One region of the Phyllobacterium sp. P5_D12 genome, then DNA from elsewhere that is predicted to be linked to it. Evidence: riboswitches for the same ligand, from Rfam matches in the RefSeq annotation. Region 1 holds a riboswitch; each other region holds the start of a gene.
The links. A riboswitch is a leader RNA that binds a small molecule or an ion and turns the genes downstream of it on or off. The one in region 1 is predicted to bind cobalamin.
Positions count from the first base shown of each region.

Region 2: it holds a riboswitch for cobalamin, as region 1 does, so the genes downstream of both, ACXJ5O_RS06105 (ABC transporter ATP-binding protein) here and nrdH (glutaredoxin-like protein NrdH) in region 1, are expected to answer to the same signal.
Region 3: it holds a riboswitch for cobalamin, as region 1 does, so the genes downstream of both, bluB (5,6-dimethylbenzimidazole synthase) here and nrdH (glutaredoxin-like protein NrdH) in region 1, are expected to answer to the same signal.
Region 4: it holds a riboswitch for cobalamin, as region 1 does, so the genes downstream of both, ACXJ5O_RS04555 (aromatic ring-hydroxylating oxygenase subunit alpha) here and nrdH (glutaredoxin-like protein NrdH) in region 1, are expected to answer to the same signal.

Region 1 is NZ_JBFUMG010000143.1:199-6,204, reverse strand. It holds gene nrdF (class 1b ribonucleoside-diphosphate reductase subunit beta) at 113-1,102, opposite strand; gene nrdE (class 1b ribonucleoside-diphosphate reductase subunit alpha) at 1,119-3,275, opposite strand; partial or broken gene nrdI (class Ib ribonucleoside-diphosphate reductase assembly flavoprotein NrdI) at 3,245-3,660, opposite strand; gene nrdH (glutaredoxin-like protein NrdH) at 3,665-3,886, opposite strand; cobalamin riboswitch at 4,136-4,359, opposite strand; gene ACXJ5O_RS11750 (TerC family protein) at 4,414-5,988, opposite strand.
Region 2 is NZ_JBFUMG010000051.1:2,933-8,938, reverse strand. It holds gene ACXJ5O_RS06110 (transglutaminase family protein) at 1-1,929, opposite strand, end outside; cobalamin riboswitch at 2,468-2,679, shown strand; gene ACXJ5O_RS06105 (ABC transporter ATP-binding protein) at 2,948-3,754, shown strand; gene ACXJ5O_RS06100 (ABC transporter substrate-binding protein) at 3,754-4,701, shown strand; gene ACXJ5O_RS06095 (FecCD family ABC transporter permease) at 4,741-5,715, shown strand; gene cysQ (3'(2'),5'-bisphosphate nucleotidase CysQ) at 5,712-6,006, opposite strand, start outside.
Region 3 is NZ_JBFUMG010000292.1:694-5,457, forward strand. It holds gene ettA (energy-dependent translational throttle protein EttA) at 1-1,169, shown strand, start outside; gene ACXJ5O_RS17430 (MOSC domain-containing protein) at 1,287-1,895, shown strand; cobalamin riboswitch at 1,922-2,098, shown strand; gene bluB (5,6-dimethylbenzimidazole synthase) at 2,146-2,898, shown strand; gene ACXJ5O_RS17440 (DUF2293 domain-containing protein) at 2,831-3,148, opposite strand; gene ACXJ5O_RS17445 (ArsR/SmtB family transcription factor) at 3,274-4,281, shown strand; partial or broken gene ACXJ5O_RS17450 (methylenetetrahydrofolate reductase) at 4,281-4,764, shown strand, end outside.
Region 4 is NZ_JBFUMG010000034.1:261-6,266, forward strand. It holds partial or broken gene ACXJ5O_RS04545 (NAD(P)/FAD-dependent oxidoreductase) at 1-760, shown strand, start outside; gene ACXJ5O_RS04550 (2Fe-2S iron-sulfur cluster-binding protein) at 757-1,848, opposite strand; gene ACXJ5O_RS04555 (aromatic ring-hydroxylating oxygenase subunit alpha) at 1,848-3,089, opposite strand; cobalamin riboswitch at 3,210-3,412, opposite strand; gene ACXJ5O_RS04560 (L-fuconate dehydratase) at 3,493-4,770, opposite strand; gene ACXJ5O_RS04565 (SDR family oxidoreductase) at 4,793-5,527, opposite strand; gene ACXJ5O_RS04570 (MaoC/PaaZ C-terminal domain-containing protein) at 5,545-6,000, opposite strand; gene ACXJ5O_RS04575 (Gfo/Idh/MocA family protein) at 6,001-6,006, opposite strand, start outside.

The DNA of each region.
Region 1 (6,006 bases):
AAAGATGCGAATTAGAGATAACATCTCGGCTTTTTGCAGGCAGCACATTGGCTGGCTGAAAAAAGCCGATCCGAGCCGCCGAACAATCGGCGGCTCGGATCCCGCATTCTTCCTAGAAATCCCAGTCCTCGTCTTCGGTTGCGATAGCTTTACCGATGACGTAGGACGAGCCGGAACCCGAGAAGAAGTCATGGTTTTCGTCGGCATTGGGCGACAACGCCGACAAGATCGCCGGATTGACCTTGCAGGCTTCAGCTGGGAAAAGTGCTTCGTAACCGAGGTTCATCAATGCCTTGTTGGCGTTGTAGTGCAGGAACTTTTTTACATCCTCTGTCAGGCCGACGCCATCATAGAGCGCTTCGGTATATTTCGCCTCATTATCATAAAGCTCAAGCAGCAATTCGAAGGCGAACTCTTTCATCGCTTGCTGGCGCTCGTCGCTCAAGCGCTCCAGCCCACGCTGGAATTTGTAGCCGATATAGTACCCATGGACAGCCTCGTCGCGGATGATCAGGCGGATCATGTCGGCTGTATTTGTGAGCTTTGCCCGGCTCGACCAGAACATCGGGAGGTAGAAACCGGAATAGAACAGAAAGCTTTCAAGGAAAACGCTGGCGATCTTGCGTTTCAGGGGATCGGGATTGCGGTATTGCTCGAGAATGAGCGTCGATTTCTTCTGCAGATGTTCGTTTTCCTCCGACCAGCGATAGGCGTCGTCGACATCGGAGGTCGAGCACAATGTCGAGAAGATCAATGAATAGGAGCGGGCGTGCACCGCCTCCATGAAGGAGATGTTGGAATAGACTGCCTCCTCGTGCGGCGTGATTGAATCCTCCATCAGCTTCGGCGCGCCGATGCTGGTCTGGATTGTGTCGAGCAGCGTCAATCCGGTAAAGACGCGAATGGTCAGCTGCTGCTCTTCCGGCTTGAGCGCTGCCCAAGAGGGGATGTCATTCGACAGCGGCACCTTCTCCGGTAGCCAGAAATTTCCCGTCAGCCTGTTCCAGACCTCAAGATCCTTGTCGTCGTCGATGCGGTTCCAGTTGATCGCGCGCACCGATGCAGAAGCCTTTGGGGCCTTGGTCTTTACCTGAATGTTCATTTCGTTCCCCAGAATGTCAAAGTGCGCAGGATACGCAGCCCTGCACTTCCGTGCCGGACAACGCCATCTGCCGAAGGCGGATGTAGTAAATGGTCTTGATGCCCTTCTTCCAGGCATAAATCTGAGCCCGATTGATGTCGCGGGTCGTGGCGGTATCGCGGAAGAACAGAGTCAGGGAAAGACCCTGGTCCACATGCTGGGTCGCTGCTGCATAGGTGTCGATGATCTTTTCCGGTCCGATCTCGTAGGCGTCCTGGTAGTAGTCGAGATTGTCATTGGTCATGAACGAGGCAGGATAGTAGACCCTGCCGATCTTGCCTTCCTTGCGGATCTCGATCTTGGAAACGATAGGGTGGATCGAAGACGTCGAATGGTTGATGTAGGAGATGGACCCTGTCGGCGGTACTGCCTGCAGGTTCTGGTTATAGAGACCGGACGCCATCACGGCTTCCTTCAATGCCAGCCAGTCTTCCTTTGTGGGGATGTGTATGCCTGCGGTCTCGAAGAGTTCACGCACCCGCCCGGTCGCGGGCAGCCATTCCTGCCCGGTATACTTGTCGAAATATTTACCGGAAGCGTATTTCGAATTTTCGAAGCCTTTGAAGCTGGTGCCCCGCTCGGCGGCGATGCGGTTCGATGCGCGGATTGCATGATAGGTCACGGTGTAGAAATAGATGTTGGTGAAATCCACACCTTCTTCAGAGCCATAATAGATGCGTTCGCGGGCGAGATAGCCGTGCAAGTTCATCTGTCCGAGCCCGATCGCATGGCTGTCATCGTTACCCTTTTCGATCGATGGGAGAGACGCGATATGGCTCATGTCCGAAACGGCGGTCAGCGCCCTTATCGACGTTTCAATCGTCTTGCCGAAATCGGCCGAATCCATCGTGGCGGCGATGTTCAGCGAGCCAAGATTGCAGGAAATATCCTTGCCCATATGTTTGTAGGAAAGATCATCATTATATTCGCTGGCCTCGCTCACCTGCAGGATTTCCGAGCAGAGATTGCTCATGGTGATACGTCCGGCAATCGGGTTTGTGCGGTTCACCGTGTCCTCGAACATGATGTAGGGATAGCCGCTCTCGAACTGGATTTCCGCCAGCACCTGGAAGAACTCCCGCGCCTTAATCTTTTTCTTGCGGATGCGGCTGTCCGCGACCATTTCCCGGTATTTTTCCGTGACCGAGATTTCAGTGAAGCTCGCCCCGTAGACCCGCTCCACATCGTAGGGCGAGAACAGGTACATGTCCTCATTGTTCTTCGCCAGTTCGAAGGTAATGTCTGGAACCACCACGCCGAGCGACAGCGTCTTGATGCGGATCTTCTCGTCAGCGTTCTCGCGCTTGGTGTCGAGGAAGCGCATGATGTCGGGATGGTGCGCGTTGAGATAAACGGCGCCTGCGCCCTGCCGTGCGCCGAGCTGGTTGGCATAGGAGAAACTGTCTTCCAGAAGCTTCATCACTGGGATAATGCCGGAAGACTGGTTTTCGATCTGCTTGATCGGCGCACCTGCCTCGCGAATATTTGTAAGGGACAAGGCAACGCCGCCACCGCGTTTTGACAGCTGCAAGGCRGAATTGATGCCTCTTGCGATCGATTCCATATTGTCCTCGACCCTAAGCAGGAAGCAAGATACGAGCTCGCCACGCTGCTTCTTTCCTGCGTTGAGAAAGGTGGGCGTTGCCGGCTGGAAGCGGCCGGAGATAATCTCATCGACCATATCCCGGGCAAGTTGTTCACTGCCCTGCGCCAATGCCAAGGCCACCATGCAGACGCGGTCTTCGTAGCGCTCAAGATAGCGCTTCCCGTCGAACGTCTTCAGCGTATAGCTGGTGTAATATTTGAAAGCGCCGAGGAAAGTCGGGAAACGAAACTTCCTGGCATAGGCATGGTCGACGAGATCGCGGACGAAGTTGAACGAATACTGGTCCAGCACCTCACGCTCATAATATCCCTCGGTCACCAGATAATCGAGCTTCTCCCGCAAATTATGGAAGAAGACAGTGTTCTGGTTCACATGTTGCAGAAAATACTGTTTTGCCGCCAGCCTGTCCTTGTCGAGCTGAATTTTTCCATCCTCGTCATAGAGGTTCAGCATCGCGTTCAGCGCATGGTAGTCCAGCGTTGTTTCGGCAGCACCCTTCAAAGCATAGTCGAGTGTGAGCGTGTCCAAAATCGTTCCAATCCGTGTCTGACATTGTTGACATCGTCCTCGGTACCCAGAAGCTCGACCTGTAGAGATAGGGTACCTGGCATTTTGCAGAGATGATGTTGCCTGCGATCCCGAAGGTCGCACCGAAGTTGCTGTTGCCCGCGGCGATGACACCGCGAAGGTTCGAACGGTTCTCGACAATATTAAGAAAACGGATCACTTGTTTGGGCACCGCCCCCTTGCCGCCGTCTCCCGAATAGGTCGGAACGATCAGGACAAATGGTTCCCGGGTCACGCACTCACCGCACTTGGGGCTGACAGGAATCTGCGTCGAGGGCAGACCGAGCTTGCTGACAAAGCGATGGGTGTTTCCCGACTGGCTCGAGAAATAGATGATTCCGCCCACAGGCCTATACGAGCGCGCTGATCATGTCGGGGCGAAAGCCGGCCCAGTGAGTTTCACCGGCGATCACCACTGGCACCTGACGGTAACCGAGGCTCTGAACCAGTTCGAATGCTGCCATGTCCGCCGACACGTCGACGACATCATATTCCATGCCCTGACGATCAAGGGCCCGGGTCGTCGCTGTGCACTGGACGCAGGCGGGTTTGCTGTAAACGGTGATGTGCATGATTTCCTTGTTGTTTTCAGACATAGAAAGGGTGGCCGGACGACAGCCATTGCCCGTTAATATCGATCGGAAAGGGGATACTTGCTGATGCTTCAGAGGGCTTCCGCCGTCCGACTACTCGCGCTTCAATATATTCAAAAGCCTGAACATGGTTTCACCCCGTGGTTGACTAATTGGAGAGGTTCAGGGGAAGCGGCATGCCGGATATATTCCGCCATATGGTCGCGACCTTCCCGGCACCCCGCCGGTGGACTCGTTTCGACCGAGGCAGGTCTCCTGGCTTGCGGGTCGTCGCACTCGCTCTGCCTTCCCGAAATGGTGCATTTCAGTGGCGTTATCGAACGAATGCTCGCCGCATACAGTTGCGGGGGCAGCTCCGGCTTTGCCAAACCGTCAGGTTCAACGCACCGTATTCCCGTCTTAGCTTTCGATCCTGGAAGCGAATCAAAAGAACCTCGAACACTAGATATGGTATACGAGGTTAAAATGGCGTCAACGAATATGTTTTTCAGTGGAAAAATGCTGGTTTAGATGAACGCTGCCGTTTGCGTCGGGGAAATTCGTACCTTGCCGATATTGCGGCCATCCATCTCGACAATCTCATATTCGAGATCGTCGACGGTGAGCTTCTCACCTTCGGCTGGTATATGACCGAGGTTCCATAAAATATAGCCGGCGAGCGTCGTATAGCGGTCACCCTCATCGACCAGATCACGATCGATAAGCCCGCCAAGACGGCGAATGTCGATATAGGCGTCAACCACCATGCTACCGTCTTCCGAACGTTGAAGGATCGGGCTTTCCTCGCCTTCTTCAGGGAACTCACCGGCGATGGCTTCGAGGATATCTGTTGGTGTGACCACCCCTTCGAACGAGCCGTGCTCATCGAGGATCACGCCCATCTGTACCGATGAACCCCGCAACTGTTCCATGACGCGAAGCACATTGGCGTTTTCATGGAAGATAAGCGGCTGGCGGGTGACCTTTTCCCAATCGATCTTGCCGCCATCGAGAATGGCGAAAAGCAGGTCCTTGGTGAGCGCAACGCCGACGAATTCATCGACGCGGCCGCGGGCAAGTACAACACGGCTGTGGGCGAGGGTGCGAATTTCGGCGAGCAGCTCTTCGTTGGTCTCGTCGAGATCCAGCCATTCCACTTCATTGCGCGGCGACATGATCGAACGGACCGGGCGCTCGACCAGATCAAGTACACCGCGGATCATTTCCTTTTCTTCCGGATGGAAGACATCGCCTGCTGCACTTTGTTCTGCAATCACATCGAGCGTATCGGAATGCGCGGCATCTCCGTTACGGCCGCCGCCGAGCAGCCGCAGGACCGCGCCTGCGGTGCGATCGCGCAGATCCATGGTCGTGATACGCTTTTCGCGGTTGTGACGTCCGACCTGGTTGGCAGCCTCGACAAGCACAGAGAAGCCGATGGCGGCGTAGAGGTAGCCCTTCGGGATGTGGAAACCGAAGCCTTCGACGATCAGACTGAAACCGATCATCATCAGAAACCCGAGGCAGAGAATGACGACAGTCGGATGCTTGTTGACGAACGTCATGAGCGGCCTGGATGCGAGCATCATCACACCTACGGCAATGACGACCGCGATCATCATGACCTCGAGATATTTCACCATGCCCACGGCTGTGATGACACTGTCGAGCGAGAAAACGGCATCGAGCACAACGATCTGGGCAATGACCTGCCAGAACACCGCATGGGCTACATTGGTTTCCTTGGCCGACATATGGCCTTCCAGCCGCTCGTGCAGTTCCATAGTGCCCTTGAACAGCAGGAAGATGCCGCCGAGGATAAGGATGATATCGCGTCCGGCAAAATCCAGCCCAGCGACGCTGAACAGAGGTCGCGTCAGTGTGACTACCCATGAAATGGAGGCAAGCAGCAGAAGCCGCATGACCAGAGCCAGCGACAAGCCGACAAGCCGCGCACGGTTGCGTTGATGCGGAGGCAGTTTGTCGGCGAGGATCGCTATGAAAACGAGATTGTCGATGCCGAGCACGATCTCCAGCACGACAAGCGTGGCAAGACCAATCCAGGCGTTGGGGTCGGCAATCCAGTCCAGTGTCCAGTCCATCGGGCTGTCGGGTCCTTA
Region 2 (6,006 bases), on a different contig from region 1:
AGCTTCCGCCGCGCCCACAAGTTCGAGATAGTCCTCCAGTGCCTCCACCGGCGGCATGAAAACGCTCAATCGCCCATTGCGCGGTTCAACCGAAATGGCCGTGCGCACCGCGCCGCCGATTTCACCGAGCTCCTGTTCGATACGCTCCTGCTGGGTGCCCTCGGCCGCAGTGAACGAGGCCACAGTCTGCGGCGCGTTTCGGGGAGCCGCTCCAGGCTGAGCAACCGAATCCGGCAAAGGACCGCGCTCGACAGATGGGTCTACCGGCACGATAAACGGATATTCAGATGGGGGAACGTGCGGCAAGGAGCCGAGCGGCAGGCGATAACCAACGGGCGAATCACCCGGCACCAGAAAAAGCTTGCCACGGCGCGTTGTCCATTTCTCGCTACGCCAGCGCGGCCCTGCGGCAGCCTGGCTGTTCCAGCGCTGCACGGGGAGAACAAAGCCTGTCGGTTCCGTCAAGCCGCGCTCGAAGACGCGGGCCATGCGACTGCGCTCTTCCGGGTCCTTGAGCTTGGAATTAGAGGGATCGACGTTGGCAGGCAGATTGCCTTCCTTGACGATCCATTCGGCCGGGTCTTCGTAGGCAGGCGTGACCATCTCGTTCTCGACGCCGAGCACCTCGGCCATGCCGGTCAGAAGCTTGCCCGCATCGTCCGGTTGGATCTTTGCCACGCTGTTCTCGGCTGCAATCAGATCCGGATTGACCCAGATCGGCTTGCCGTCCTTGCGCCAGTAGAGCGAGAACGTCCAGCGCGGAAGGCTTTCGCCGGGATACCACTTCCCCTGCCCGTAATGCAGGAACCCGCCCGGAGCGAAACGCTCGCGCAGCCGGCGGATGAGCTTGTCGGCCTTCTCGCGTTTGGTCGGGCCGACAGCATCGGTATTCCACTCGCCGGATTCGAAATCGTCGATCGATACGAATGTCGGCTCGCCGCCCATCGTCAGGCGCACGTCGCGCTCTTTGAGAAACGCGTCCACCTTTTCACCGAGTGCATCCAGCGCTGTCCAGGATTCATCGGAGAATGGCTTGGTGATGCGCGGGTGTTCGGAGACGCGTGTTACACGCATATCGAAGCCGAATTCGACATTCGCGGGTTCCGCCATGCCGGAGATCGGAGCCGCATTGCGATAATGCGGTGTGGCAGCAAGGGGTACGTGGCTCTCGCCAGTCAACAGACCGGATGTCGGATCGAGGCCGATCCAGCCTGCACCCGGCAGATAGACCTCGCACCAGGCATGAAGATCGGTGAAATCCTGGCTCGTGCCGGCGGGCCCGTCCAGCGAAACAAGATCGGGCTTCAACTGGATCAGATAACCGGAAACAAACCGCGCCGCGAGACCAAGATGGCGTAACGCCTGCGCCAGAAGCCAGCTCGAATCGCGGCAGGAACCCGTGCGGACGTCCAGCGTCACTTCCGGCTCCTGCACACCGGTTTCCATTCGAATGACATAGCCAACTTCGCGCTGGATACGCGCATTGAGATCCACGACGAAATTCACGGTGTTTGTCGGCGTGCGATCGACGGTCGCAAGAAAATTCGAGAGCAACGGGCCGATCGGCTCCGGTTTCAGATAGATCGAGAGGTCATCCTTTATGTCGTCGGGGTAAGCGAAGGGCCAGGTCTCGGCGACGGGTTCTACGAAAAAGTCGAATGGATTGTAGACCGTCATGTCGGCGATGAGATCGACTTCGATCTTGAGTTCCGTCACCGGCTCCGGGAAAACGAAGCGCGCCAGGAAATTGCCGTAGGGGTCCTGCTGCAGATTGACGAAATGATTGGCCGGACTGACCTTCAACGAATGGCTGAGAACTTTGGTCCGGGAATGAGGCGCAGGTTGCAGGCGGATCACTTGCGGCCCGAGCATGATCGGGCGGTCATATTTGTAATGGGTCAGATGATAGACTGCTGCGTGAATTGCCATGTCGCCTCAAATTTTTTTCTGAAATGCTTGTCCCCGAAGAACCGTAGCCTACTCCACGCCTTTGTTAAATGTCCCTGCCAATTATTTTAGCACATCAGACCGTTGCCGCATAAACGGGCTTGGCCACACAGCTTGGAAGGCCGCCACGACCTGACGAATGCAACTCTGCATTCGTTGCCGCCAAGACGATCACAGTCACCTTTGTCGCGTTTTGTGAGTGAAGCAGAAAACACCGTGCCAACCGGTGTATCGGAGGCGATAGGCCTCTCCGACCTAGGGCAAGGGCCTTGCTCGCAAGACAGGAGGTGACGCTATGTGGTTTCTACCACTGCGTATCACCCTGGAATTGAAAAAGACCCGGACTGGCTGGCAAGTCACGATCCGGGTCCTATTTCAGCAAACCAGGAAAAGAGAGGCAGGCGAAAGCTTGCCTCTCACTCCAAGACAAAACATAGCATTTCCCTCTATTTTTCCAAGCGGTATCTGCATTTGACTGATCCATCGTTTAATAAACGGATTGCTTTGGGTGCTTTTTCCACTAATGATCGTCACCGATGGTTTCTCCGGCAAGACAACGCTGGAGATGAAAAGGGAACACGGTGAGGCGTACCCAAAAGGGACCGAGACCGTGGCTGCCCCCGCAACTGTAAGCGGTGAGTGAGGCTCAATAGCGCCACTGGTGAAAACCGGGAAGGCCGGGCCAAACCGAGACCCGCGAGCCAGGAGACCTGCCATCAATACTGAAATTCGAACCGGACGGGGTGTGCCGGGAGCGATGCGATGTTTCCCGCTGCAACGGCCCCCTTTCGCGGGTCCGTGCCTGATGGCTACATTGTCCGTTCCCTGATCCCGTCGCTAGCAGATGGACGGGAATGAGCACCCCAAAGATTTTTTCCCGCGTCAGGCCAGTTCTTGCTTTCAGCGCATTGCCTCTCTTTACATATGTTATAACATTACGTATTGGAACAGCTGCGCGCTACGGCTTTTGCCGCGTTTCAGCATCCGGAGGACTTCACTCATGAGTCATATCGTGCTCAACGCCGCCGAGGTGACTTATCGCATCGCCAGCGAGACCCTGGTCGACAAGGCATCCTTGACGATCGAATGCGGTGCACGTTTGGCGATTATCGGACCGAACGGCGCCGGCAAGTCGACCTTGTTACGCATGCTGGCAGGTCTTCTCCAGCCGGCTTTCGGCGATATCACGCTCCGTGGCAAAAGCGTCAGCCATTTGACACCGCTTGAGCGTGCCCGGCAGTTTGCCTTTGTCGGCCAGACCGACACGCCGGAGCTGCAGCTTTCCGTCGAAGACTATGTCTCTCTCGGCCGTATTCCGCATATTGGCGCCTTTACCAAGGCACGGGAACGCGAGATCGTCGTTGAAGCCCTGCATCGCGCGAAGATCGCGCAGTTTTCGCGACGCGCCATCGGATCGCTATCGGGCGGCGAGCGTCAGCGCGTACAGTTGGCGCGGGCCATTGCCCAACAACCGGCCGTGCTTTTCCTTGATGAACCAACCAACCATCTCGACCCCAGGGCGCGCAGCGAGTTGCTGTCACTGGTCGCCGGACTGGACGTGACGACGATCGCGGTCCTGCACGATCTGCCGTTGGTCGCGCCTTTTGCAACGCACGTCGCGGTCATGCATAACGCCCGGGTAGTGGCCACCGGCACCCCCGATGAAACGCTGACGCCTCGGGTTGTCGGCGACGTCTTCAATCTAGACGTTTTGCGCTTGCGCCATCCATCGCAGAACCGCGACCTCATGGTGTTCGAGACGCCAGAACCATCCCTATCAGTCCATCTCTACGTACGGAGCATTTGATGAAAAAGACAATTCTTGCCCTCGCACTGACCGTAGTCTCGACGACCGCTTTCGCATTTCCCGTCACTGTGGACAATTGCGGCAAACCACTGACTTTCGATGCCGCGCCAAAACGAGCCGTGATCCAGGATCTTAATATGAGCGAGATGGCCTTTGCACTCGACCTGCAATCGTCAATGGCCGGTGTGACCGGCATCACAGGTTGGTACAAGGTGGATGACGCCTTCAGGAAACAGCTTGGTCAAATCCCGGAGCTCGCCTCCAAGGAACCGACGATAGAAAACCTCGTCGCCGCCAACCCCGATTTCTTCTTTGCCGGCTGGTACTATGGGATGAAACCCGGCGGTGATGTGACACCGGATACGCTAGCGCCCTACGGCATCAAGACCCTCGTCTTGACCGAGAGCTGCGTGCACCTCGACAAGAATCGCCCCGCCGCCTCGATGGATCTGCTCTATGGTGACATAACAAAACTCGGCAAGATTTTCGGCAAGGAGCAGCAGGCCGAGGTACTGGTTTCGGCCTGGAAGACACAGCTCGCGGAGATCAAAAAGAGAATCAACAGCAGCGGCGAAACCCGTGTTTTTCTTTATGATTCCGGCGAGGACAAGCCCTTCACCGCAGGCAAGTTCGCAATGCCGACGGCACTCATCAGCGAAGCAGGCGGTACCAACATCATGTCAGACATGGAGACGAGTTGGGGCACGACGTCATGGGAAACCGTCGCGGCGCGCAACCCGCAATTCCTTATCCTGCTCGATTATCAGGATGGTGCAGGCTATCAGAAGCTGCTCGATTTCCTCAAAGCGCATCCAGCGATGAAGGAAACCGATGCGGTGAAGAATGAGCGTTTCGTGGCACTGCGCTATGCCGAGCTCACGCCCGGTCCGGCCAATATCGAAGCCATCGGAAAGATCGCCAAGGCCATGCATCCGGAAGCTTTCTGAGTGCAAGCCAGACACCACATTTCGCTCGTGGCAGGGGTGATGCTGGTCATTGCCCTTGCCGTGCTTTCCATCGCCTATGGCTCGACTGTCATACCGTTGAGTGATGTTCTGAATGCCTTCGCCCATGCGGCTGGTTTCAGCGACCTTAGCACCACGATACCAATCGAGCGTATTATCGTCGATCTGCGCTTGCCGCGCGTCATACTGGCCATCTGCGTCGGCGCTGGGCTCGGCATTGTCGGCGCGATGTTGCAGACGGTAACGCGCAACGATCTCGCCGACCCATTCCTGTTCGGGCTATCTTCGGGTGCCGCAGCCGGTGCGGTTTCGGTGATCAGCATTTTCGGCGACCGCTTCGGCATCTGGACGCTGCCGATCGCTGCATTCTGCGGCGGCATGCTCGCTGCGATCATTGTGCTATTGCTTGTACGGCGCGTACAGGGTCAGGGGCCGGAACGCATGATCCTTGCGGGCCTTGCCGTCTCGTTCCTGTTTGCCGCGCTCACCAACTACATGGTGTTCTCCGGCGATCAGCGCGCCGCCCATTCCGTCCTGTTCTGGACGCTTGGAGGGCTCGGCCTCGCGCGCTGGGAAAACCTGCCGCTGGCATTGCTTGGCCTCACCGCAATTCTCATCCACGCGCTCTATAACCACCGCAACCTTGATGCGTTTCTCGCCGGCGAAAATACGGCGGAAAGCTTGGGCGTCCGCGTCAACCGCACGCGCAACACAGTCTTCATCGTCTGCGCATTTTCAACGGCGATCTTCGTTTCGGTCGCAGGCGTCATCGGTTTTGTCGGCCTGATGATTCCGCACATCGCCCGGCGTTTTGCCGGTCAGCTTCATGCGGGCCTGATCCTCACCTGCGCACTGCTCGGCGCAATATTGATTCTCCTGAGCGACTTTGCCGCACGGCTCCTGCTCGCACCGCAGGAACTGCCGATCGGCATCGTTACGAGCTCCGTCGGTGCGTTTTTTGTGGTGACGCTGCTGTTAAGGAAGCGGCAGGGCTAGAGCCTTCCGCGTGCCACAAAGCTTGGATTGGCGAAGTCTGCATCATTGGCCTGGTTGCGGCGGCCATAGGTCAGCGGCTTGCCATCCAGCGTAAGTGTGATCCCGCCCGCGGCGCGCAGAACCGCGTCACCTGCCGCCGTGTCCCATTCCATTGTACGGCTGAGCCGCGGATAGATGTCCGCTTCGCCCCGCGCCAACAGCCCGAACTTGATCGATGAGCCAACCGAGACGCAATCGGCGATAGCGAAATCCTTCAGGTATTCGTCAGTTTCCGGCGTACGGTGTGAGCGG
Region 3 (4,764 bases), on a different contig from region 1:
AACGCCGCCGCGTGGCTCTATGCCGTCTACTGCTGTCGCAGCCGGACCTTCTGCTCCTCGACGAGCCAACCAACCATCTGGATGCGGAAACCACGGCGTGGCTGGAAAAGCACCTGCGCGAATACAAGGGTTCGGTACTGCTGATCACCCACGATCGCTACTTCCTCGACAATGTTACCGGGTGGATTCTCGAACTCGATCGTGGTCGCGGTATTCCTTATGAAGGCAACTATTCGGCCTATCTCGGTGCCAAGGCCAAGCGCATGCAGCAGGAAGGCCGCGAAGACGACTCGCGCCAGAAAGCATTGGAGCGCGAGCGCGAATGGATTTCGGCGAGCCCCAAGGCGCGTCAGGCCAAGTCCAAGGCGCGTATCAAGGCCTATGACGCCTTGGTGGATGCGGCCAACGATCAGCGGCCAGGCGACGCACAGATTCTCATTCCGGCAGGCGAGCGCCTTGGTCAGGTGGTGATTGAAGCGGAAGGTCTCACGAAATCCTTCGGGGATCGACTGCTCATCGAAAACCTTACATTCAAGCTGCCGCCCGGCGGCATTGTCGGCATTATCGGCCCCAACGGTGCAGMCAAAACCACCCTGTTCAAGATGATCACCGGCCAGGAAAAACCGGATTCTGGATCCATCCGCATCGGTGAAACAGTGCATCTTGGCTATGTCGATCAGAGCCGCGATCATTTGAAGGCTGATAAGAACGTCTGGGAAGAAATTTCGGGCGGCAATGYAATCATCAAGCTCGGCAAGCACGAGATGAACTCACGTGCCTATGTCTCGGCGTTCAACTTCAAGGGCGGCGATCAGCAGCAAAAGGTCGGCAATCTCTCCGGCGGTCAGCGCAACCGCGTGCATCTCGCCAAGATGCTGCAGGCTGGTGGCAATGTTCTTCTGCTCGATGAGCCTACCAACGATCTCGACACCGAAACGCTGGCGGCGCTTGAGGACGCGCTGGAAAAATATGCAGGCTGCGCCGTGATCATCAGCCATGATCGCATGTTCCTGGACCGGCTGGCGACGCATATTCTCGCATTCGAWGGCGACAGCCATGTGGAATGGTTCGAAGGCAATTTCGAGGACTACGAGAACGACAAGATCCGCCGCCTTGGTCCCGATAGCGTCAATCCAAAGCGTCCGAGCTACAAGCCGCTAACTCGATAACGGTAATGGGAGGCGGAGACGTTCTCCCATCACCATTTTTGACGAACCCATCAGGCTTATTTGCTGGTTTTCGTGGCCTGATTTTCTAGTATCCGGGAAGTCTCATGGAGTGGCGCAATGACTGACCTGTTTGAAACCAGAACCGAGATATTCCCTTCACGCAAGCTTAGCGGGCGGGTAAGTGGGTTGTTCGAAGCTCTCGCAGGCGACTTTGTCACGACGCCTGCAGCTTCTCTTGATCTCACATTCGACGGGATCGTTGGCGATTTTCATGCTGGTCCAACGCGCAAGTCCGGCGGCCGTGAGCCCTGGTATCCGCGCGGCACGGAAATGCGCAACGAGCGCCAGCTTTCCATTCTCGCATCGGACGAACTGGCGGATGTCGCTGCTGGCATGGGATTGTCTGATCTGAAGGCTGAATGGATCGGCGGCAACATGGTCATTGACGGTATTCCGGCGCTTTCGATGCTGCCGCCACGGACGCTGATGTTCTTCGAGGGAGGCGTCACTTTGAGGGTGGACGGGCAGAATGCCCCCTGCAAGGTAGCGGGGCGCTCCATCGGCGAACATGCAGACACAGAAGATCACACGACGACAGCGCTCGATTTCGTCCGGGTCTCGAAGCGCTTGCGTGGCATTGTCGCGTGGGTCGAGAAACCGGGCACCATTCGCGCCGGTGAAAAAGTCGATGTGCGGATTCCTGAGCAATGGATTTATCAGGTCTGAGGGTTGCGCCGAGGGATTTTCTATGGCGAATGGACTGAAGGTCCGGTGCCTGCTTTTTGCGGGAGAATCGGGAAGCCGGTGTGACTCCGGCACGTGCCCAACGCTGTAAAGGGGATGGGCCGCGCAGATGCCACGGATATACCGGAAGGCGCGCGGTTCAGACGAACCTCAGTCAGAAGACCGGCCGGACCTCATAGCTCAAACCGCGCGGACGGCGGGGAGAGTTTCCAAGCGTTGTTGGGAGCAAACAATGCAGAATGTTTCGTATCGTCCGGTCACCGCCGATCGCTTTTCCGATGATGAACGCYCAGCGGTCTATAAAGCCATCTATACGAGGCGCGATGTGCGCGACCAGTTTCTCCCGAAACCGGTGCCCGACGACATCCTGATGCGTCTTCTGGACGCTGCGCACCACGCGCCGTCGGTCGGATTCATGCAGCCGTGGAACTTTATTGTCATTCGGGACGAAGCGCGAAAGGTGGAGATACATCGCGCCTTCACCCGCGCCAACGAGGAAGCGAAGTTGCTGTTCAGCGACGAACGGCAAGCGCTTTATGCTTCGCTGAAGCTCGAAGGCATTCTCAAGGCACCGATCAACCTGTGCATCACCTGCGACCGCACGCGCGGCGGCAAGGTGGTGCTTGGGCGCACGCATAATCACCAGATGGATCTCTACAGTACCGTCTGCGCTGTGCAAAATCTTTGGCTCGCGGCTCGGGCCGAGGGCATCGGTGTCGGCTGGGTCAGCATTTACCACGATCAGGATATGCGCCGTATCCTCAGCATTCCGGAGCATGCCGAGATCATAGCCTACCTCTGTATCGGTTATGTTGATGAACTCTACGACATGCCGGAACTGCAAAGCCGTGGCTGGGCCAAAAGATTACCTCTGGAGGACCTGATTTTCCAAGATCAATGGCAGGACACGATCAGTATCAGCTCGGATCTTCCTCATCAGGGTCCAGCAGACGCGTCGCCCGCCACTCCGTCAACTTCCGATTGATGGCATCTAGCACGAAGAATCGCGCACTCTCCTTGTCATACCCTTCATCGCGCAGGGCGTCATAGTCCGTGTGCTGGTGGCGGACATGCGCCACGGCAGCAAGCCACACCGCAATGGGAGGGGGCAATGACCGCATGTGCGGCGCGCCAGCAGCAGCCCTTATCGGCTCCGAATCCGAATAGGGCACCGCCGGGAGAAGCAGCGTCAGCGCCTTGTTGATCGCGCGCTGGCGGTTTGTTCCTGTGCTCATGCAGGTTCCTTGCGTGATTCTTGGTCGTATTTCAAACGCGGCAAAATTTGTCGTCAACGGCAAAAACAACTTGCCAAAATTTGATTTCTCACATAAACATATCTTTATGTCTTTTGAGGTGAATAATGGACAAGCGTAATCTCAATCTTGATCTGATGGTCGATACGCTGAAAGCAGCGGCCGAGCCAAGCCGTTTGCGTATTCTGGCGCTCTTGTCGCGCGGCGACCTGACAGTTTCGGACCTTACGACTATTCTCGGTCAGTCACAGCCACGTGTGTCACGCCACCTCAAGCTCCTGTTTGAAGCAAGCCTCATCAACCGTTATCAGGAAGGTTCCTGGGCTTATTTCCGTTTGGCAGAATCGCTGATCGTCGGCGACATCGCCCGCTCTCTTCTGGATCGTCTGGACAACGCCGATACGCTGTTGGAGCGTGATCTTGAACGCCTTTCCTCGGTGAAGCTGCAGCGTCGTGAGCGTGCAGCTGCCTATTTCAGCGCCAATGCCACCAGCTGGGACGCGATCCGTTCATTGCATGTTCCGGATGGCGCTGTAGAAGACGCACTGATCAAAATTGTCGGTCGCAAGCCCTTCCAGGCCATGCTCGACGTTGGGACTGGCACAGGCCGCCTTCTGGAGCTTTTTGCGCCGCTTTATGTGCGCGGTGTCGGCATCGACATTAATCGCGACATGCTGACTATTGCCCGTTCAAATCTCGACCGCGACGGGATTACCAACGCACAGGTTCGCCATGGCGACGTCTACTCGCTCCCGGTCGATCGGGAGTCTTTCGATTTCGTGACGATTCACCAGGTCCTGCACTTTCTCGATAATCCGGCGGAAGCAATCCGCGAAGCGGCGCGCGCGTTGCGGGCAGGCGGGCGAATGTTGATCGTCGATTTTGCCCCGCATGAGCTTGAGTTCCTGCGCGACAATCATGCGCATGTGCGTCTTGGGTTCAATGACGGGCAGATGCGTGACTGGCTGACCGAGGCTGGATTGATGCTCGAAGAGAGCCGCGATCTAGAACCGAAGGGCGATGACAAACTGACCGTCAAATTGTGGCTGGCACGCGACCCGCGCTTGCTGATCGCCGATCCCGATTCAACCTCCCGCATAACGGAGAGCGTATAATGAGTTTTTTCCGCCAGTCCCGCCGTTCGGATATTGGGTCAAATATCCGTGTTTCATTTGAGTTTTTCCCGCCGAAGACGGAAGTCATGGAAGAACGGCTTTGGGAAACGGTGACGCGCCTTGCGCCGCTCAATCCTGAATTCGTATCGGTGACTTACGGTGCCGGCGGCACCACCCGGGAACGTACTGCCCGTACAATCAAGCGGATTTTGACTGAAACCGACGTCAATGCCGCCGCCCATCTGACCTGCGTCGATGCGACTAAGGAAGAGGTGGATACGGTTGTGCGCGAGTTTGCGGCCATGGGCGTCAAGCGCTTTGTGGCGTTGCGCGGCGATCCGGCCGGCGGCGTTGGTGCGCACTACAAACCAACTCCAGGTGGCTATGAGAACGGCGCCGAGCTGGTTGCTGGGCTCAAAGCCTTCGCGGACTTCGACATCTCCGTCTCCGCGTATCCGGAAAAGCATCCAGAAAGTCCAGATT
Region 4 (6,006 bases), on a different contig from region 1:
TGCGGCCAGCGCTCGCAAGCGCGGCGCTTCGGTCACTGTGGTTGAGGCCCAAGGCCGCATCATGATGCGCGGCGTACCCGAGGAAATCGCCAAGGTCATCGATACGCGCCATCGCGGCGAAGGCGTGACCATTCTATGCGATACCGGAATTGTCTCCTTCGCTGACAATGCCGAAAACGTTGCGATCACGCTTTCGACAGGAAACGTCATCGTGGCGGACCTCGCCATCATCGGAATTGGCGCGACGCCGGTGACCGCGCTGGCCGAAGCGTCAGGCCTCGAAACCGGCAACGGTGTTGTGGTCAACGACTGGTTGCAGACCAGCGATCCGGATATTTATGCGGCTGGCGACTGTTGTATCTTCCCGCTCGCTGTCTACGGCGGGCGTCGGGTGCGGCTCGAAGCATGGCGCAATGCCCAGGAGCAAGGCGCGCTGGCTGCGCGCAATATGCTCGGTGCACAGGAGCCGCACCAATCGGTACCCTGGTTCTGGTCGGATCAGTATGAACTCGGTCTGCAGGTCGCTGGCCTCGCGGACGAGGGTACGCAAACGATCCGCCGCGACCTCGGTGACGGCGCCTTCATTCTTTTCCACCTTGCTGCCGATGGGCGTCTTGTCGCGGCAAGCGGCATTGGCCCGGGCAATTCGGTAGCGAAGGACATAAGGCTGGCCGAGATGTTGATTGCCCGCGGCGCGAGACCGGACTCGAGCCAGCTCGCTACGGTGGACGTGAAACTTAAATCATTGCTTGCGGCCTAGGCCTCAATTTCAACATTGCCGAGTGGCTTGGAACAGCACGCGAGCACATAGCCCTCGTCGATCTCATCGTCGAGAATACCGCCATTGTGGTCCATGTCGACCTCGCCGGAAATTTTCATAACCTTGCAGGTGCCACAGAGCCCCGATTCACACGCCGCCGCAATGCGTATCCCGGCACCGCGCGCGGCCTTCAGGATCGTTTCGCCCGGCGCACATGCCACTTCCATGCCCGACATGGAAAAACTGACCATCGCGGATCTCTCAACGGCCTCTGTCGATATCGCGTCCATCATCGGCAGCACCGGTTCGGCGGCCGGTCCGAAACTCTCCTGGTGGTAATGCGTCATGTCGAAGCCGGATGCTTCGAGCATGGTGCGCACATCCCGCATGAAGGTCTCAGGCCCGCAACAGAAGATCGTCCTGTCCTTGAAGTCCGGCGAAAGCAACGGCAACCTTGCCTCTTCAAAACGGCCGCGAATACCGGTCCACACCTGCCCCATCTCGTGTTCCTTTATAAGGAAGGCAAGCTTCAGGTTCGGCATGCAGCTGGTCAGATATTCAAGCTCCCTGCGGAAAATAATGTCGCTCGGCCGGCGTGCGCAGGTGACGAAATTGATGTCGCTTTGCGGGGCGCAATCGTGCATCCAGCGCGTCATCGACATCATCGGCGTGATGCCAGAACCCGCCGAGATGAACAGATACTTCCCGCCGGGATGTTTGCGCATGGAGAAATCGCCAAGCGGCCCGAATGCCTTCAACCGTGCACCCGGCGTCAGATGGTCTAGCATCCACCGCGCACCTATACTGCCATCCTGGGCTTTCGCCGTCACGGCAATAGTGAATGGCCGCGATGGGCTGGATGACAATGTAAATGTGCGCAAGACGGCTTCCGGTTGCACCGGCAACTCGAACGTCATGAACTGGCCGGGCTCATAGCGAAACCAGTTTTGATTGTCCGATTTGAACGTGAAAGTCTTCACATTGGGCGCTTCCTCGATGACCGACAGGCACTCCAGAAGATGCAGCCGATCATTCCATGGCTGCATCTGATCGAGGTGTGGATAGGTCTGAGGAAGCGTCATATTCATCATGCTACCTTGCTGAGCTTGGTTTCGTCGGAAAGCCTTGTTTCCATGGAATTGCTGTACCATTCGAGGAATTGCAGCACGCCACCTTCGTGTTCGACCGAGTATGGACCCGGTTCATAGGCAGGCGAGCGGATACCGAATGCATTCTCTTCAACGATACGGCGGTCCTGATTATTGGTCTCGAGCCAGACATGGGTCAGTTCTTCGAGATTGTAGTCGACGCCTTCGACTGCGTCCTTGTGGACGAGCCACTTCGTCGTGACCTCGGTCTCGTTCGGTCCGAGCGGAAGCACGCGGAAAGAAATCGCCTGGTCGCCGAGAACATGGTTCCACGTGGTCGGGTAATGATAGAGCAGTAGCGAACCGATCTGCTGTGCGTTGATATCATCACTGAGTTGCCTGCCGACTGCGCGCTTGCCGCTGATCGTGTAGCTCTCGGCACCACTAAGCAGAGGCACGCGTGTGGCACGATACTGACCGTCTTCTGCGATACGGAACACACTTGGAAGGCCGACTGCTTCACACTTTTCCCAATGCGCGACCATTTCGGGATCCTCCTTGGAGCCCTGAATTCCGGTAGCGCTTGGCGCTTCGGGGAAGGTCTTGCACAGTTCCGGGTGGTTGGCGACGCAGTGGTAGCATTCGCGATTGTTTTCCCAGACGAGCTTCCAGTTGCCTTTTTCGACAATCGAACTCTGGAATGCCACCTTGGTCTCGGTCAGGCGATGCGGCGCGAGATAGGGTTCGAGCAGGGCGCGTGTCGGGCCGAAATCCGGAGCGACGGGCGCGAGGCAAATGAAGATGTAGCCGCCGACACTTTCGCAATGCACCGTTTTCAGGCTGTGCTGGCTGGCGTCGAAATCATCGCTCATCTGGCGGGCGAACAGCAAGCGGCCGTCCAGTTCATAGGTCCACTGATGGTAGGGGCAGACGAGCTTCGCCGCGGTGCCCCTTTCGGCGGCGCAAACGCGCGAGCCGCGATGGCGGCAGGAATTGTGGAAAGCGCGGATCTGTTTTTGGCGGTCGCGGACGATGACGACCGGATAGTCGCCAACCTGAGCCGTGAAGTAGTTGCCCGGCTTGGCCACCTCGCAATCATGGCCGATGAATAGCCAATCGCGATAGAAGATATTCTCGATGTCGAGACGGTAATAGTCCGGATCGGAATAGAATGCCTGTTCAAGTCCGTAGCCCGGTTTCCGGTTCCTGAGATTCCGGAGCAGTTCGTTACGAATGTCCATGTCGTGTCCTCGCCCTAAAAGCTGCAAAGAACTGACTGGTGGTGACGGAGAAGAACGTCCATACGGCCAACGGATGTTGACCGCACAAAAGCATGCTCCTTGATCGCCCACCGCGATCAGTCGGTTTTGTCACTCGAGGCTGGTTTCCGGGCTCTGGAGTTGCCTTGTCTGGCTTCGCGACGCCTTCCCGGGGTGCACTCCCAGTGGCTGTTTTGCCGCGTTTTCCACTCCACTACCGTTGCGGGGGCAGCGCCGGGTTTTTTGACCGGCTTCCCAATTCTCCGCTTCCCCTAGAAAGCGGCACCTCAAGTGTCTCGATAAGAGCACTCGGCAGAACAAAAGAATAGGCGCGGAAACGACATCGCATTTACGCAAGACGACACGGAAGAAATACCCCCTAAGTTTAAGCTCTGTACAAATACTGTTTGATCGATTCCGGCTTCATCTCGATTGAGAAGCCCGGCAGGACCGGCGGCATATAGGCGGCATTCTGGATATTGCACGGGTCGACGAAATGTTCATGCAGATGATCGACATATTCGATGACTCTGCCCGCCTTTGTGCCTGACACCGCGACATAATCGATCATCGACAGGTGCTGCACATATTCGCAAAGGCCCACGCCGCCTGCATGCGGCCAGACCGGCAGATTATATTTCGCCGCGATCAGCAGCACAGCCAGCACCTCGTTGAGCCCGCCCATGCGGCAAGAATCGATCTGCACCACGTCGATCGCGCCCTCGGCGATGAACTGCTTGAACATGATGCGGTTCTGGCACATCTCGCCTGTCGCAACCTTCACCGGGCTGATGGCTTGCCGGATCTTTCGATGACCTGCCACATCGTCCGGGCTCGTTGGCTCCTCGATGAAGAACGGTTTGACGAAGGCGAGCCTGTTTATCCAGTCGATAGCCTCGTTGACCTCCCACACCTGATTGGCATCGATCATGAGGATGCGGTCATCGCCGATCACCTCGCGGGCAATGGTCAGACGCCGGATATCATCGTCGAGATCGCGACCGACTTTCATCTTGATGTGATTGAAACCTGCGTCGATAGCCTCCTGGCAAAGGCGACGCAGCTTGTCATCGGAATAGCCAAGCCAGCCCGCCGAGGTTGTATAGCAAGGATAACCTGTCGCTTTCAGATCAGCGATCCGCTCCTGCTTGCCCTTCTCCGCCTTGCGCAGAATTTCAAGTGCCTCATCCCGTGTCAGTACATCGGTCAGATAGCGGAAATCGACAATACTGACGATCTCTTCCGGAGTCATTTCGCCGACAAATTGCCAGACCGGTTTCCCGGCTTCCTTTGCCAGAAGATCCCACACGGCATTGACGACCGCACCGGTTGCGAGGTGCATCGCGCCTTTGTCCGGTCCGATCCAGCGAAGCTGGCTGTCGCCTGTGACGAAATGCCAGAAGCGACCCGGATTTTCCTTCACCCAGTCGAGTTCAAGACCAATGACAAGGTGCTTCAGCGCCTCGATCGCCATACAGACGATTTCGTTGCCGCGCCCGATGGTGAAGGTCAGGCCATGGCCGGCAAGTCCATCCGCATCTGTGTCGAGGACGACGTAGGCGGCCGAATAGTCCGGATCCGGGTTCATCGCATCCGATCCATCGAGGCTTTGCGACGTGGGAAACCGGATATCGAAAACGCGAAGATCGGTAATGCGGGTCATAATATTACTCCTGTGGAGACCTCTATACGGTCCAGCCACCATCGATGTTGTAAGCTTGACCCGTGGTGTATGTCGCGCCGGCGAGATAGACGGCAAGGTCAGCGATCTCTTCCGGCAAGCCAAGACGGCCCATCGGCTGGCGCGCGATGAAGGCGGCGCGTGTCGCATCATAGTCACCGCCGGTACGCATGCGCTGTTCGAGCGACGGGCTTTCGACCGTACCCGGGCAGATGGCGTTGCAGCGAATGCCCTGTGTAATATAGTCGGCGGCCACCGCCTTGGTGAGACCCAGGACAGCCGCTTTGGTCACGCCATAGGCAAAACGGTTCGGGACACCCTTAACGCTGCTGGCGACAGACGACATATTGACGATCGCGCCATCCTTGCGCTCGATCATACCCGGCAGAACAGCCCTGATCGTTCGGATCATGGCGCGGACATTGAGGTCCAGCGCGAAGTCCAGGTCTGCGTCCGGCATTTCGAGAATGGAACCGCCGTGGACGAACCCGGCGCAATTGAACAGCACGTCGATCGCACCAAGTTCGCCGATCACCTGATTGACTTCGTCCGTCTTCAGCACGTCGAGCTTGCGCGGCTTGATCCCCGCCTCTTTCGGCAGCGCATCCAGCAGTTGCTGGTTGATATCCGTCGCGTGCACGATTGCACCTTCGCGGGCGAACGCAAGCACCGAGGCGCGGCCAATGCCCTGCCCTGCGGCTGTGATCAAAACCCGCTTGCCTTCAAGTTTACCAGTCATTGCAAATCTCCAATCGCTTATGTCGCCTTGCTCTTGCGCTCGGCTATGAGAATATGGTCGGCGGCAAGCACGACCTCGTCACGTTGATTGATGACCTCGCAGCGCTCGACGACGCGTCCGCTGCCGGACCGCTTCGGGTCATCATCCTTGGCGCTGATTGTTACGCGTGTGCGGATCGTATCGCCAATGAAAACCGGCCGGACAAAGCGCAGGCGATCATAGCCATAGGAAAACGCCACCGGATTGATCAGGCTTGCGGTCAGCCCAACGCCGATTGAAAAGATCATCGTGCCATGGGCAACGCGCTGACCAAAGGGGGTGGTCTTCGCAAATTCAGCGTCCATGTGATGCGGGAAGAAATCGCCCGTATGGCCGGCGTGGACCACGAAATCAGTCTCGGTAATAGTGCGACCGGTTGTGACCCGCACATGGCCGAGTTCATAGTCCTCGAAATAGATGGCTTGTTCGGACATTCAGGC